3 regions of the Duganella sp. GW821-FHT01E12 genome follow, and region 1 is predicted to be linked to each of the others. Evidence: predicted binding sites of a transcription regulator. Region 1 holds the regulator's gene; each other region holds the start of a gene.

Region 1 (4,669 bases):
CGAGGCTGATGTGCCGCAGCTGTCCACATGGGCACGCAACTTTGTCGACGCTACCTCGCTGGACGAGGTTTTCCGCAGCAATTAAGCCGCCTCGGCCGCAATGGCGAAATGCGGCCCATTTGCCCCCTTGTTCCTCGGATCGTTTCCAGAGTGCATCGTCAATAATGGCACTGTCAGAGTAAAGGCGTCTCATCCGGAAGACGCGCTGCTCGACTTAGACTCCTGAGAGCCGGCCATGAACGTCAAAAAATTTACCGCACCGACTTCCCGCGAGGCGCTGCGCAAAGTCCGCGAATCGCTCGGCCCCGATGCCGTGATCCTGTCCAATCGCCAGGCCGACGGCGGCGTTGAAATCCTCGCGCTGGCCAACGACGATGCCGCCTCGCTGGCCATGCCGGCGCCGCATTCGCCGATGGCCGAGCCGGCGCCGTCGCTCGACCTGACCACCGCCGCGCCGCATGGCCGTGCCGATCAGCGTCTGGAGCCGCGCCTGGAACAGCGCATGGAACCGCGCTTCGAATCGCATACCCCGACCCCGGCGCCAGCCGCCCTGCCAGCGCAACCGGTGCGCCGCGTGGTGGCTTCCGCCTCGTCGTTCGCCAGCGCCACCAAGGCCGCGGCCGCAGCGCCTGCGCCGGCCAAGGCCCTGGTCGACGCCGAGCAGATCGCCGCCATGGTGAGCGCCGCCGTCGCCAGCGCCAAGCAGAACGCCGCCGCCGAGATGCAGGGCATGATGAGCGAAATCCGCGCCATGCGCGGCATGATGGAAACCCAGCTGGCCGAAATCTCCTGGGGCACCACGCAGGCGCGCGAGCCGCAGAAGGCCGCCGTGCTGCGCGAGATGCTGGCGGCCGGTTTCTCGGCCAGCCTGGCGCGCTACCTGATCGAAAAACTGCCGGCCAACCGCGACGCCGCCGACAGCCTGCGCTGGATCAAGAATGTCCTGACCCGCAACCTGCAAACCATGGCCAACGAAGACGCGTTGATCGAGCAGGGCGGCGTGTTCGCGCTGGTCGGCCCGACCGGCGTCGGCAAGACCACCAGCACCGCCAAGCTGGCCGCGCGCTGCGTGATGCGCCACGGCCCGGACAAGCTGGCCCTGATCACCACCGACGCCTACCGTATCGGCGCCCACGAGCAGCTGCGCATCTACGGCAAGATCCTCGGCGTGATGGTGCACTCGGTGAAGGACGAGGCCGACCTGCGCATCGCGCTGAAGGAACTGAAGAACAAGCACACGGTGCTGATCGACACGGTCGGCGTCAGCCAGCGCGACCAGATGGTGACCGAGCAGGTCTCGATGTTGCAGGGCGCCGGCTCCGACGTCAAGCGCCTGCTGTGCCTGAACGCGACGGCCACCCAGGAAACCTTGAACGAAGTGGTGCGCGCCTATCAGGGCAGCGGCCTGGCAGGCTGCATCATGACCAAGCTCGACGAGGCGGCCGCCATCGGCAACGTGCTCGACGTGGTGATCCGCCAGAAGCTCAATCTGTTCTACGTGTCGAACGGCCAGCGCGTGCCGGAAGACCTGCACCTGGCCGATCCGGCCTACCTGATCGACCGCGCTTTCAAGTTGAAACGCGACGTCGTCAACACCCAATACCTGGACGCCGAACTGCCTCTGCTGATGAGCAACGGCCAGAACGAACCAGCGATGCGCGAGGTGCACCTTGGCTAATTTCGATTTCGACCAGGCGGAGGGACTGCGCCGCATGCTGGCGGGGCCGCAGCCCCGCATCGTCACCTTCCTGTCGGCCACGCCGCAGGACGACAAGGGCGCCATGCTGGTCAACCTGGGCGCCTCGCTGGCGCGCGCCGGCAACGACGTGCTGCTGGTCGACGCCTGCGCCAGCGCCCACGGCGTGGCCTCGCGCCTGGGCGTGGACGGCGGCGCCAGCCTGCTCAACGTGGCGCGCCAGGAGTGCGCCCTCAACCAGGTGATCCACCAGGTGCCGCAAGGTTTCTCTGTGGCGTCGATGACACGCGGCGTGCCGCGCAGCGGCCCGGACGAGACGCGCCGCCTGGCCAAGGCCTTCGACGTGCTGGCCAAGCAGACCGGCATCGTCATCGTCGACGGCGAGTTCGACGGCGTGGCCTTCCCGGTGCCGGTCATGGCCAGCTCGGAAATCGTGGTCCAGGTATCGAATAGCGCTACCTCGATCAAGGCCGCGTACAGTATGATCAAGCGCCTGAATCAGGAGCTGGGACGGCGTCCGTTCGGAATTCTGGTCACCGGGGCTTCCGAATCGGAAGCAAAGGTGGTATACGATAACATGGCACAGGCAGCCAGCCGATACCTCGCGGTGAACCTCGTTTCGATGGGATCGGTGCCGGCGGACGAATACCTGCAGCGCGCCGCACGCTTGGGGCGTGCGGTGGTCGATGCGTTTCCGCTGGCCGGGGCTTCGGTCGCGTTCCGTCAACTGGCGGGCCGCTTCGCGCTGGCCGGCTCGCCATCTTTCCGTTAAGGGAGCATGATAATTTTAGCGCTTAATCAATAATAAACAGGCTATGTACACGGTCAAAGGGAAAGTGGACAAGGATTCTTTGCTGACGGAGCACATGCCGTTGGTGAAGCGCTTGGCCCACCACATGAAGGCGAAACTGCCGCCCAGCGTCGAAGTCGACGATCTGGTGCAAGCCGGGATGATCGGCCTGCTCGACGCCATCAGCCGTTACGAGGACACCCATGGCGCCCAGTTCGAGACCTACGCGGTGCTGCGCATCCGCGGCGCCATGCTCGACGAGCTGCGCAACAGCGACTGGCTGCCGCGCTCGATGCGCCAGAACATGCGCAAGATCGAGACCGCGATGAGCACGCTGCAGCAGCGCCTGGGCCATCCGCCGACCGAGTCGGAGGTGGCCAAGATGCTCAAGCTGTCGCTGGCCGACTATCAGGAAATGCTGTCCGACGGCGGCGGCCACCAGCTGGTGTATTACGAAGATTTTCACGACGACGACGGCAACGACAGCTTCCTCGACCGTTACTGCTCGGACGAGGAGAGCGATCCGCTGCGCTCGCTGTTGGACGGCGACTTCCGCCAGGCCGTGATCGACGCCATCGACGCGCTGCCGCCGCGCGAGAAGATCCTGATGGGGCTGTACTACGAAGAGGAGCTCAACTTGAAAGAAATCGGCGCCGTGATGGGCGTATCGGAATCGCGCGTATCGCAGCTGCATACGCAGGCCGTGGCGCGGTTGCGCGCCTCACTTCGGGAGCGGTCTTGGACTGGGCCAGCGTAGCCGGGGTGCTGCTGGCGCTGGCCGGCATCGTCGTCGGCCAGTCGCTCGAGGGCGGCAAGATCGCCTCGCTGCTGCAGCCGGCCGCGTTCGCGATCGTGGTGATCGGCACCTTCGGCGCGGTGATGCTGCAGACCCGCTTCAAGACTTTTCTGCGCGGCGTGCGCATGCTGCGGCTGGTGTTCGCGCCGCCGGCCGACACCCGCGCCGTGCTGGCGCGCGACATCAACGCCTGGAACCTCGCGGCGCGCCGCGACGGCCTGCTGTCGCTGGAGCGCTACATGCTCTCGTCCAAGGACCAGTTCAACACCAAGGGCCTGCGCCTGATCGTCGACGGCATCAATCCCGACAAGCTGCGCCAGATCCTCGACACCGAAATCACCGCCTACGAAACCGAGGAGCGCCAGGCGGTGCGCATCTGGGAGTCGGCGGCCGGCTATTCGCCCACCATCGGCATCCTGGGCGCGGTGCTGGGCCTGATCCACGTGATGGAGAACCTCACCGATCCGAGCAAGCTGGGTTCGGGCATCGCGGTGGCCTTCGTGTCGACCATCTACGGGGTCGGCCTGGCCAACCTGTTCTTCTACCCGATCGCCAACAAGCTCAAGGCCATCGTCACGCAGGCCGTGCACCAGCAGGAGATCGCCGCCGCCGTGTTCTACGACATCGCCACCGGCGACCACACGCGCGTCATCGACGAGCGCATCGCCACGCTGATGCGGGAACACTGACATGCTGAACCGCCGCGCGCGCAGGAAGTTCGACGACGAGCCGGAGAACCACGAGCGCTGGCTGATCTCCTACGCCGACTTCATCACGCTGCTGTTCGCCTTCTTCGTCGTCATGTATGCGATTTCGGTGGTCAATATCGGCCGCTACAAGGTGCTGTCGGTCGCGCTGGGGGACGCCTTCGGCGGCGCCGGCTCGGCCAAGCCGGTCACCACTGAGGTGCCCAACCTGCCCATCCCCAATCCCAATTTGCGCCGCCACGCCGAACTGCTGCGCAAGGAAAAAACCCAGATGACCAAGCTGGCGCAGGACTTGTTGTCCACGCTGGCGCCGCTGGTCAAGGAGGGCAAGGTGCGCGTCACGCAGAACAGCCGCGGCGTCAGCGTCGAGATCAACGCCTCGGTGCTGTTCGATCCGGGCGACGCGCGCCTGACCAGCGAATCGACCGAGGCGCTGCGCGCCGTGGCCGGCCTGCTCAAGAACGACGACCACAATGTGCAGGTGGAGGGCCACACCGACAACCAGCCGATCCGCAACGCGCTGTTCCCGTCCAACTGGGAACTGTCGGCGGTGCGCGCCAGCAGCGTGGTGCGGCTGTTCATCGACGCCGGCGTGGCGCCGGGACGGCTGACGGCGGTGGGCTTCAGCTCGAACGTGCCGGTGGCGTCGAACGACAATCCGATCGGGCGCGCGCGCAATC
Region 2 (4,669 bases), on a different contig from region 1:
CCGGCGCCGCCGCCGTTGCCGCCCGTGACGGCGGCGCAGGCGGCGCTGCTGGCGCGCGCGGAGCGGGCGGTTCAGGAGGCCGCTCCGTCGCCGGCCCCGGTTGCGCCAGCCCCCGCGCCGGTGCGCGACAGGACGCGTCCGGCGCCGATGCCGGCCGCGCACGAGTCGGAAGTGGGCGATCCGGGCGGCTTGCGGTCGGCGGCGGGATTGACACCGGCGCGGCGGCCTGCGCCGGCGCCGTCGCGTCGCGCTGCGGCGGACAAGGCGGACAAAGCGGGCGCAGGCGAAGTGGATCAGGCCGGCGGCGCGGTGCCGCTGGGCGTGGCGCAGGCTTTGCTGCCCTTGCCGCCGCTGCCGCTGCCCAAGGGCGTGAAGCGGCCGGCGGCGCCGGCGGCGTGCGCGCCGTCCGGCATCAGCGCGAAGGAATGCGCGGCGCTCGATACGCATAGTGTCGAGCTGTCCAGCAAGCTGGTCGAGCTGGAGGGCAGGGTCAAGCTGCTGCAAGGCGAGTTGGGGGCAAAGAGCGGGGTGGCCAGTGGGGCATTGACTGTGGCGTCCGGGCATGAGGGCGCGCCATCGGGGCATGACGGGACGGCTACGGCTGCGCACGCGGCGCCGGCTGCTAGTGCCCACGCCAGCGCCGGCACGGACGGCGCGGGACACGGGGAGGCGCATAGCGCTTCCGCGTCGGCTTCCGCTGCCGCGGCCAGCGCTGCGGCGGCAGGCGGGGCAGAATCGGCGCCTGCGTCGGCCTCGGCCGAAGCGGGCGCGCCAGTCAAGAAGGTGCGCGTGCTGCCCAAACTGAAGTACAAAAAGGAAAAACCACCGGAACCGGCCGCCAGCAATTGGCCGCTGATCGCGGGCGGGGCCGGTGCGCTGGCGTTGTTGCTGGGCGCGGGCGGCTACTTCTATCTGCGCAAGAAACGCGGCAGCGGGCCGCTGAAAATCTGGCAGGGATTCCGCAAGAAAAAGCCGGCCGCCGAGGGCGAAACGCCGGTGGAAGCGCCGCCGCTACACGAGGTCACGCCGGAATCCATGATGGAAAAGCAATGAAAATGTAATAAGCTTATAACGAGCCGGCTCTTATCGGGCTCAGGCGATCTGGGTTATAGTAATCGACGCCCACCGTCTTCCCCATACTGAAAGAGCCTTATGACCGCAGCAGATTTTCCGTCTCAGCATCACGAGCAATACCAAACTTTCAAACAACTCGGCCTGAAGCTGGACATGTCCCGCGGCAAGCCAGCCCCCGAGCAACTGGATTTGTCGAATGCCCTGATGGCTTCGCTGGATACCTACAAGGCCGCCGACGGCACCGATTGCCGCAACTACGGCGGCACCATCGGCCTGCCGGAAGCGCGCGCGCTGTTCGGCCAGCTGCTGGACGTGCCGGCCGCGCAGGTCGTGGTCGACAGCAGCGCCAGCCTGTCGCTGATGCATGACGTGATCATCTACAGCCTGCTCAACGGCACGCCCGGCCATGCGCCGTGGGTGCGCGAGCCGGTGACCTTCCTGTGCCCGGTGCCGGGCTACGACCGCCACTTCGCCATCTGCGAGGCGCGCGGCATCAAGATGATCAACATTCCGATGACCGAATCCGGCCTGGACATGGATATGGTGGAAAAACTGGTGGCCGAGGACGCCAGCATCAAGGGTATGTGGTGCGTGCCGAAGTACAGCAATCCGGGCGGCGTGGTGTATTCGGATGCGGTGGTGGCGCGCCTGGCGGCGATGAAGACGGCGGCGCCGGACTTCCGCCTGATGTGGGACGATGCTTACCGTTTCCACCATCTGGGCGAGCAGAAGCTGGCGGTGGCCAACATCCTGGACGCGTGCGCGCAGGCCGGCAATCCGGATCGCGCGATCGTGTTCGCGTCCTCGTCCAAGGTGAGCTGGGCCGGTTCGGGCGTCGCCGCGCTGGCGGCTTCGCCGGCCAACATCGCCTGGTGGACCAAGCACGCCGGCATCCGCAGCATCGGCCCGGACAAGATCAACCAGCTGCGCCATGTGCGTCTGCTGAAGGATTTGCCGACGGTGGAAGCGTTGATGGAACAACATCGCCTGCTGCTTAAGCCGAAGTTCGACGCGGTGCTGGCGCAGTTCGAGCGCTATCTGGCCGACGTGCCGGGCGTGACGTGGACACGGCCGCTGGGCGGCTATTTCATCGATCTGGTGACGCCGCCGGGTTCGGCCAAGCGCACCGTGGCGCTGGCCAAGGAAGCCGGCATCACGCTGACGCCGGCCGGCGCGGCTTTCCCGTACGGGAATGATCCCAAGGATAGCCATATCCGCATCGCGCCGAGCTTCCCGTCGTTGGACGAGATCACCCAGGCGGCGCAGGGGATCGCGCTGTCGCTGCGGGTGGCGCTGGCGGGCTGATCGCCATGCAGACGTAAAAAAAGCGCCCTCGGGCGCTTTTTGCATGGGAGTGGAAGTTTTTACTGACGGGACATGCCCGGCACGTTGTTCAGCCAAGGCTCGGTGACGTCGCGGATGGCGCGGTCGTTGGCCAGGATCTGCTTGAGCAGGTCGATCTTGCGCAGGCGCGGGGCGCCGCTCAGGCTGGGCACGCCGGCATCGGCCGGGCGGGCGGCGGTGGCGCATTGCGCTTCCAGTCGGCTCAGACCGTCCCAATCCCCCAGACGCGCGGCGGCAGCCATTTGATTGGACAAGCCGGCAATGTTTTCGTACATCGAGAGGACTTCGGTGGAGGTCATGTTCTCACCCTGGTTTAGTTAAAACGGATTACCGCATGTCCTGATTAACGTCGCCTTAAATGCGAACTTTAGGGTGTTTTGAAAAAATATCTGAAAAAAGTCGAAAAAAAAAGCCGCGCGGCGTGAAACCGGCGGCTTCCCATGGTGTTTATGGCAAGTTGGCTTATTTGACCAGCTCTTCCAGGCCGGCGCTCAACTCGTCCGGCGACGGCATTTCGTCGATCAGGGCGTTGTCGTCCAGGCCCAGTTCCTCGGCCAGATCGGCAGGGTAGCAGGCCTCGATCTCATCATCGCTCATCTGCGCCTGCTCGACGCGGGCGCGCCAGGCGGCCAGCGAGACCACGGCGGCCAGACGGTTCAGCTCGCCGTTGTGGTGCGGCTCGGGGAAGGCCAGGATGGTTTCCGAGAAGGTCAGCGGGAATTTCCAGCGCTTGGCCAGCTCGGCGCCGACGTCGGCGAAGGTGAAGCCGAACGAGGCTTGCTCGGCGTCCAGGCGGCGCGAATCCAGCGGGCCGGCCACCTTGTCCAGCGCCATCGCCTGCTCGGCCATCGCCGAGTGGATCACCAGCTGGCCGATGGCGTGCATCATGCCGATGGTGAAGGCGAGGTCGGTGTTTTCCTTGGTCTTCTTGGCAATCCACTTGGCCGACACCGCAGTGTGCAGGCTGTAGCGCCAGAATTGTTTGAGGTCGAGGCCGGGCACGGTCTTGAAGCCGCTGACCAGGCCGGAGCTGATGACCAGCGTGCGCACGGTGACGAAGCCGAGCATCAGCACCGCATCCTCCACCGTGCCGATGCTGCGCGAGACGTGGTAGTAGGCCGAGTTGGCCAGTCGCAGCAGCTTGGCGCTCAGCACCGGATCCGTCGACAGTTTTTTCGCGATCTCTTCGGTCGAGACGCTGGCCTTGTCGAAACTGCTGATCAGCTCTTCCACGACTTTAGGCGCGGTGGGCAACGCAGTTGGATTCTGGAACAGGGCATCAAGTTTCATATTTATCTCCTGGGTAATTAGCGCGTTGCTATAGGCTAACTATATAGCGATTCCCGGAATGTATGAAACAATTTTGCGGGGCGAGCGTCTCTTTTCTGAGTCACTGATCGCCGACACGAGCCGGCGTATATACTGGCGGCATGGAACCCGACCCGATCGAGCAGATCACGCAAACCACGCTGCAGCATTACGAGCGCAACGCCGAGCAGTTTTTCGCCGGCACCATCGACCACGATGTCAGCCAGAACATCGCTGCCTTGCTGGACGCGATACAAGTCCCCGCGCCATTCCGCCTGCTGGACCTGGGCTGCGGCCCCGGCCGCGACTTGAAGACCTTCAAGGAGCTGGGCCACGAAGCGATCGGCGTCGACGGCTCGACTCGCTTCGTCGAGATGGCGCGCGCCTACAGCGGCTGCGAAACATGGCGGCAGGACTTCGTTCAACTTGACTTGCCCGCAGGTTTTTTCGACGGCATCTACGCCAACGCCTCCTTGTTCCACGTGCCCAGCGCCGCGCTGCCGAAGGTGTTGCGCGACCTGCACGCCGCGCTGAAAAACGGCGGCGTGCTGTTCAGTTCCAACCCGCGCGGCGACAACCGCGAAGGCTGGAACGGCCCGCGCTACGGCAGCTACTACGATTACGAAACCTGGGAGCGTTACCTGCTGGCAGCGGGATTTATCGCGGTCCAACATTTCTATCGCCCGCCGGGTTTGCCACGCGATCAGCAGCCGTGGCTGGCCAGCGTCTGGCGCAAGGTCTGATTGCCGCACTGGGTGCGCGATCGCACAGAACTCCAGGCGGTGTCTGCCTATAGTGGGGGCCTCGCACGCGGCACGAGTCCGCGTGTCCTGTAGCTTCATCACCCACCAAGGAGTGCATCATGAACAAGGATCAAGTGAAAGGTACGGCGAAGGACATCGGCGGCAAAATCCAGGAAGAGGCCGGCAAGCTGGTCGGCAGC
Region 3 (4,669 bases), on a different contig from region 1:
CCTTGGCCTGGTTGGTCGACAGCGCGGCGATGGCCGAGGTCTTCATCGCGCCGATGTCGGCGGTCTCGATGGAGGCGATGTCCAGCGTGCTCATGGCGGCCACTTGCGCCGAGCTCAGGGTGCCCACTTGCAGCGAGCTCAGAGCGACGACCTGGTCGGTGGTCAGGGCCTGGATGTTGGCCGTCGTGATGGCCGAGATCTGCGCCGTGGTCAGGTTCGACAGCTGGTCGGTGGTCAGCGCGGCCAGTTGGCCGGTCTTCAGCGCGGCGATGATCGAGGTCTTCAGGCCGATGATGTCGGCCGTCTCGATGGCGGCGATGTCGGTGGTCGACAGCGCGCCGAACTGGGCGGTGTTGAGCGCGCCCAGTTGGTTCGAGCTCATCGCGACGATCTGGTCGGTGGTCAGGCCCGAGGCCAGGTTGGCGGTGGTCATCGCGGCAACCTGCGCGGTGCCCATGACCTGGATCTGGTCGGTGGTCAGCGCGGCGGTCTGCTGCGTGGTCATGGCGGCGATGGCGGACGTTTTCAGCGCGCCGAAGTCGGCCGTTTCAATCGCGGCGATCTGGCCGCTGGTCATGCCGGCGACCTGGGCGCTGGTGAGCGCGCCGATCTGGGCCGAACCCAGCGCGACGATCTGGTCGGTGGTCAGGGCCTTGGCCTGGTTGGTCGACAGCGCGGCGATGGCCGAGGTCTTCAGCGAGCCGACGTCGGCCGTTTCGATGGAGGCGATGTCCAGCGTGCTCAGGGCGGCGACCTGCGCCGAGCTCAGCGTGCCGACCTGCAGCGAGGTCAGCGCGACGACCTGGTCGGTGGTGAGCGCCTGCATATTGGCGGTGGTGATCGCGGCGATCTGCGCCGTGGTCAGGTTCGACAGCTGGTCGGTGGTCAGCGCGGCCAGTTGCGCGGTCTTCAGCGCGGCGATGATCGAGGTCTTCAGGCCGACGATGTCGGCGGTCTCGATGGCGGCGACGTCGGTGGTCGTCAGCGCGCCGAACTGGGCGGTGCTCATGGCGCCGAACTGGGCCGAGCTCAGCGCGACGACCTGGTCGGTGGTCAGGCCCGAGGCCAGGTTGGCGGTGGTCAGCGCGGCGATCTGGGCCGTGCCCATCACCTGGATCTGGTCGGTGGTCAGCGCGGCGGTCTGCTGCGTGGTCATGGCGGCGATGGCGGAGGTCTTCAGCGCGCCGAAGTCGGCCGTTTCAATCGCGGCGATCTGGGTGCTGGTCATCGCGGCGACCTGGGCGCTGTTGAGCGCGGCGATCTGGCCCGAGCCCAGCGCGACGATCTGGTCGGTGGTCAGGGCCTTGGCCTGGCCGGTCGACAGCGCGGCGATGGCCGAGGTCTTCAGCGCGCCGATGTCGGCCGTCTCGATGGCGGCCAGGTTCAGGGTGCTCAGGGCGGCCACTTGCGCCGAGCTCAGCGTGCCGACCTGCTGCGAGCTCAGGCCGACGACCTGGTCCGAGGTCAGCGCGGCCATGCTGGCGGTGGTCAGCGAGGCGATCTGGCCGGTGGTCAGGCTCGACAGCTGGTCGGTGGTCAGGGCCACCAGCTGCGCGGTCTTCAGCGTGGCGATGACGTTGGTCTTGATGGCGACCAGGTCGGCCGTCTCGATGGCGGCGACGGCGCTCGTGCCCAGCGCGCTGAACTGGCTGGTGCTCAGCAGCGACAGCTGGGTCGAGCTCATGGCCACGACCTGGTTGGTGGTCAGGCCGGAGGCCAGGTCGGCCGTGCTCAGCGCGGAGACCTGGGCGGTGGTCAGGTTGGTGATCTGGTCGGTGCTCAGCGAGGTGAACTGCGCGGTGGTCAGCGCGGCGATGGCCGAGGTCTTGATGGCCATCAGGTCGGCCGATTCCAGCGCGACGATGGCGCCGGTGCTCAGGCCCATCACCTGGGTGCTGGTCAGCGCGGCGGCCTGGGCGGTGGTCAGCGCGACGATCTGGTCGGTGGTGACCGCGGCCATCTGGCTGGTGCTGATGCCGGCGATGGTGGCGGTGCGCAGCGCGGCGAAGTCGGCCGTCTCGAGCGCGACGATGGAGTCGGTGGCCAGCGCGTTGAACTGCGCCGAGCTCAGCACGCCTACCTGGGTCGAGGTCAGCGCGACGATCTGGTCGGTGGTCAGGCCGACCGTCAGTTGCTTGGTGGTCAGGGCAACGATCTGGGTGGTCGTCAGTGCAGCGGTCTGGTCCGTGGTGAGGGCGCGGGTCTGAGCCGAATTGAGCGCAACAATATCGGAAGTCGCGAGAGCAGCAATTGTTTGGGTCGACAGAGCTGCAATCTGGTCGGTACTCATGCTTGTTACGAGGCTCATTTCCATTCTCCTTGGGGCGCTGCACTGTTCTAGACGGACGAAGGTCGGAGCCTACAGAGGCCACCCCCCCGGCTCCAACGTCAAATTGGGTACCACTTGCGATTTTGCTACTGAATTGCTTGAGTTAAACGCGAGAAAAGCGCTGGACTTTAGTTCTTAACGTCAATATCCAAGCCAACTTTAGGATACCAGCACTAGGATTTTTCCTACCGTTAACATTTTTATTGCTTAGGACCATCACATAGTTTGGATTAATCGGCGACGGCCACCACTACGCCGGCAGCCGTCCTGAACGTACAAAGCGACAAATTTACCGTCTGCATTAAGATTTTTGTTTACCTCCCGCAACACGTATGCGGGCAACAACACTTGCATTTCGCTACGAAAAACCGGGTCCAGAGGGCAAAACGGCAGGGCCTAAGCCCTGCCGTTCCGTTACCGCTGATCCGCCTTACTTGGCCGGTGAGGCCAGGAAGCCGTGGCCGCCTTGCGACTGCAGGGCCTTCAAGCGCAGCTCGCTGTCGGTGGCCGCCTGGTTCTCGGCGCCCAGCGGCTTGTCGCTGAACTGCTTGATGGCGCCGGCCAGTTGCGCGACGTTGTTGTTGACCGCGCCCGGCAGGTCCAGCTTGGCGGTGGCCGGGGCCGCCGCGTTGCCTGCGAAGCTGGACAGCGCCTGGGCCAGGCCGCTGACGTTGCCGCTCAGGTTGCTGACCGGCGTGGTGGCGAACCACACGTCGGCCGCCGCGTGGGTGGCGCCGTCGGCGGTCTCGAAGGTCGAGCTCAGACCCAGGATGTTGCCGTTGTTGACCGTGCCGTCCTGCTTGACGTCCAGGTTCAGCTTGGTGATGCCCAGCGCTTGCAGCGACTTGAGCTCGTCGGCCTGGCTGACGCCGTCGGCGTTGCCGTCGACCCAGACGCGCAGGTCGGCGAAGGCGGCATCCTTGGCGTCGATCACGCCGTCGCCGTTGGTGTCCAGCTCGGCCATGGCCTGGTAGCCGGTGGCGGCCTTCTGGCCGTTGGCCAGCGTGGTGCCCGAGCCGAACAGCTCGCCGCCGTCGTTGATCACGCCGTCGTGGTTGCGGTCCAGCGCCAGCAGGCCGTCGCCGCCGGCGATCCAGCCGGTGTTGACCTTGTTGCCGTTGGCCAGCAGGTCGAACTGCACGCCCTGGCCCAGTGCGCTGGTCTGCACGCCGTTGCCGTTCAGGTCCAGCGCGATCGGGGTCAGGAAGGACAGCGCCGGGGTCTGGGCGGTGGTGAAGGCGTGCACCTGGTCGCTGGTCATCGCATGCAGCTGCATCGAGGTCAGCGCGTGCACCTGGTTGGTGGTCAGCGCGACGATTTCCGCCGTGCGCAGGCTGACGATCTGGCGGGTGGTCAGCGCGGCGATGGCGCCGGTGCTCAGCGCCACCAGGTCGGCGGTGTCGAGCGCGGACAGCGCGTTGGTCGACAAGCCCACCACTTGCGCGGTGGTCAGCGCCGCCACCTGGGTCGAGCTCAGCGCCACACCCTGGTCGGAACTCAGCGCGCCGAGCTGGGCGGAGGTCAGCGCGGCGATTTCGGTGGTCGAGAAGGCGGCCACGCTGGACGTCGCCAGGGCGGCGACGTTGCGGGTCGACAGCGCGGCCACTTGCTGCACGCTCAGCGAGACGGCCTGGCTGGTGGTCAGCGCGCCGATCTGGTTGGTCGACAGGCCGCCGGCGAAGGCCGCGGTCGACAGCGCGGCGATCTGCGCGGTCGTCAGCACGCTGACCTGGGTGGTGCTCAGGCCGGCCAGCTGGGCGGTGCGCAGCGCGGCCAGGTCGGCGGTCGACAGGCCGGCCAGGTCGGCCGTTTCAATCGCGCCGAGGCTGTTGGTGCTCAGCGCGACGATCTGCGCGGTGCCCAGCGCGGCCACCTGGGCCGAGGTCAGCGCCACCACCTGGTTGGTGCTCAGGGCGGCGATGCCGGCGGTGCTCAGCGCGGCGACCGAGGCGGTGGCCAGCGAGTTGACCTGGCCGGTGGTCAGGGCGCTCACCTGCGCGGTGCCCAGCACGGCGATGGCGGCCACCTTGATCGCCGACAGGTCGGCCGTTTCCAGCGCGGCGATGTCGTTGGTCGACAGCGCGGCGACCTGCGCGGTGCTCAGCGCGGCCGCTTCGCCGGTGGTCAGGGCCACGACCTGGTTGGTGGTCAGGGCCTTGACCTGGTTGGCGCTCAGCGCGGCGATGGCGGCGGTCGACAGCGCGGCGAAGTCGGCCGTCTCCAGCGCGGCCACGCCGTTGGTGCTCAGGCCGGCCACCTGGGTGGCGCTCAGCACGCTTGCCTGGGCGGTGGTCAGGGCGACGATCTGGTTGGTGCTCAACGCGGCCAGCGCGGCCGACG

Evidence for each region. Region 1 encodes FliA, which starts transcription of late flagellar genes. Its sites were predicted from a motif close to CTAAAGTTTNNNNNNNNNNNGCCGNTA; they were not measured.
Region 2: AC07WS_RS21835 (flagellar protein FliT) is a predicted target of FliA. The motif match lies at 2,763-2,789, and genes of this name have one in related genera.
Region 3: AC07WS_RS00520 (SPM autocatalytic domain-containing protein) is a predicted target of FliA. The motif match lies at 2,466-2,492, and genes of this name have one in related genera.

The regions. Positions count from the first base shown of each region.
Region 1 is NZ_JBWKWR010000002.1:338,831-343,499, reverse strand. It holds gene AC07WS_RS06835 (RpnC/YadD family protein) at 1-85, shown strand, start outside; gene flhF (flagellar biosynthesis GTPase FlhF) at 236-1,678, shown strand; gene AC07WS_RS06825 (MinD/ParA family ATP-binding protein) at 1,671-2,468, shown strand; gene AC07WS_RS06820 (RNA polymerase sigma factor FliA) at 2,512-3,243, shown strand; gene AC07WS_RS06815 (flagellar motor protein) at 3,225-3,971, shown strand; gene motD (flagellar motor protein MotD) at 3,973-4,669, shown strand, end outside.
Region 2 is NZ_JBWKWR010000008.1:178,921-183,589, forward strand. It holds gene AC07WS_RS21825 (type IV pilus assembly protein FimV) at 1-1,053, shown strand, start outside; gene AC07WS_RS21830 (aspartate aminotransferase type Ic) at 1,153-2,379, shown strand; gene AC07WS_RS21835 (flagellar protein FliT) at 2,439-2,717, opposite strand; gene AC07WS_RS21840 (HDOD domain-containing protein) at 2,881-3,708, opposite strand; gene AC07WS_RS21845 (class I SAM-dependent methyltransferase) at 3,849-4,469, shown strand; gene AC07WS_RS21850 (CsbD family protein) at 4,589-4,669, shown strand, end outside.
Region 3 is NZ_JBWKWR010000001.1:145,820-150,488, forward strand. It holds gene AC07WS_RS00520 (SPM autocatalytic domain-containing protein) at 1-2,308, opposite strand, end outside; gene AC07WS_RS00525 (SPM autocatalytic domain-containing protein) at 2,760-4,669, opposite strand, start outside.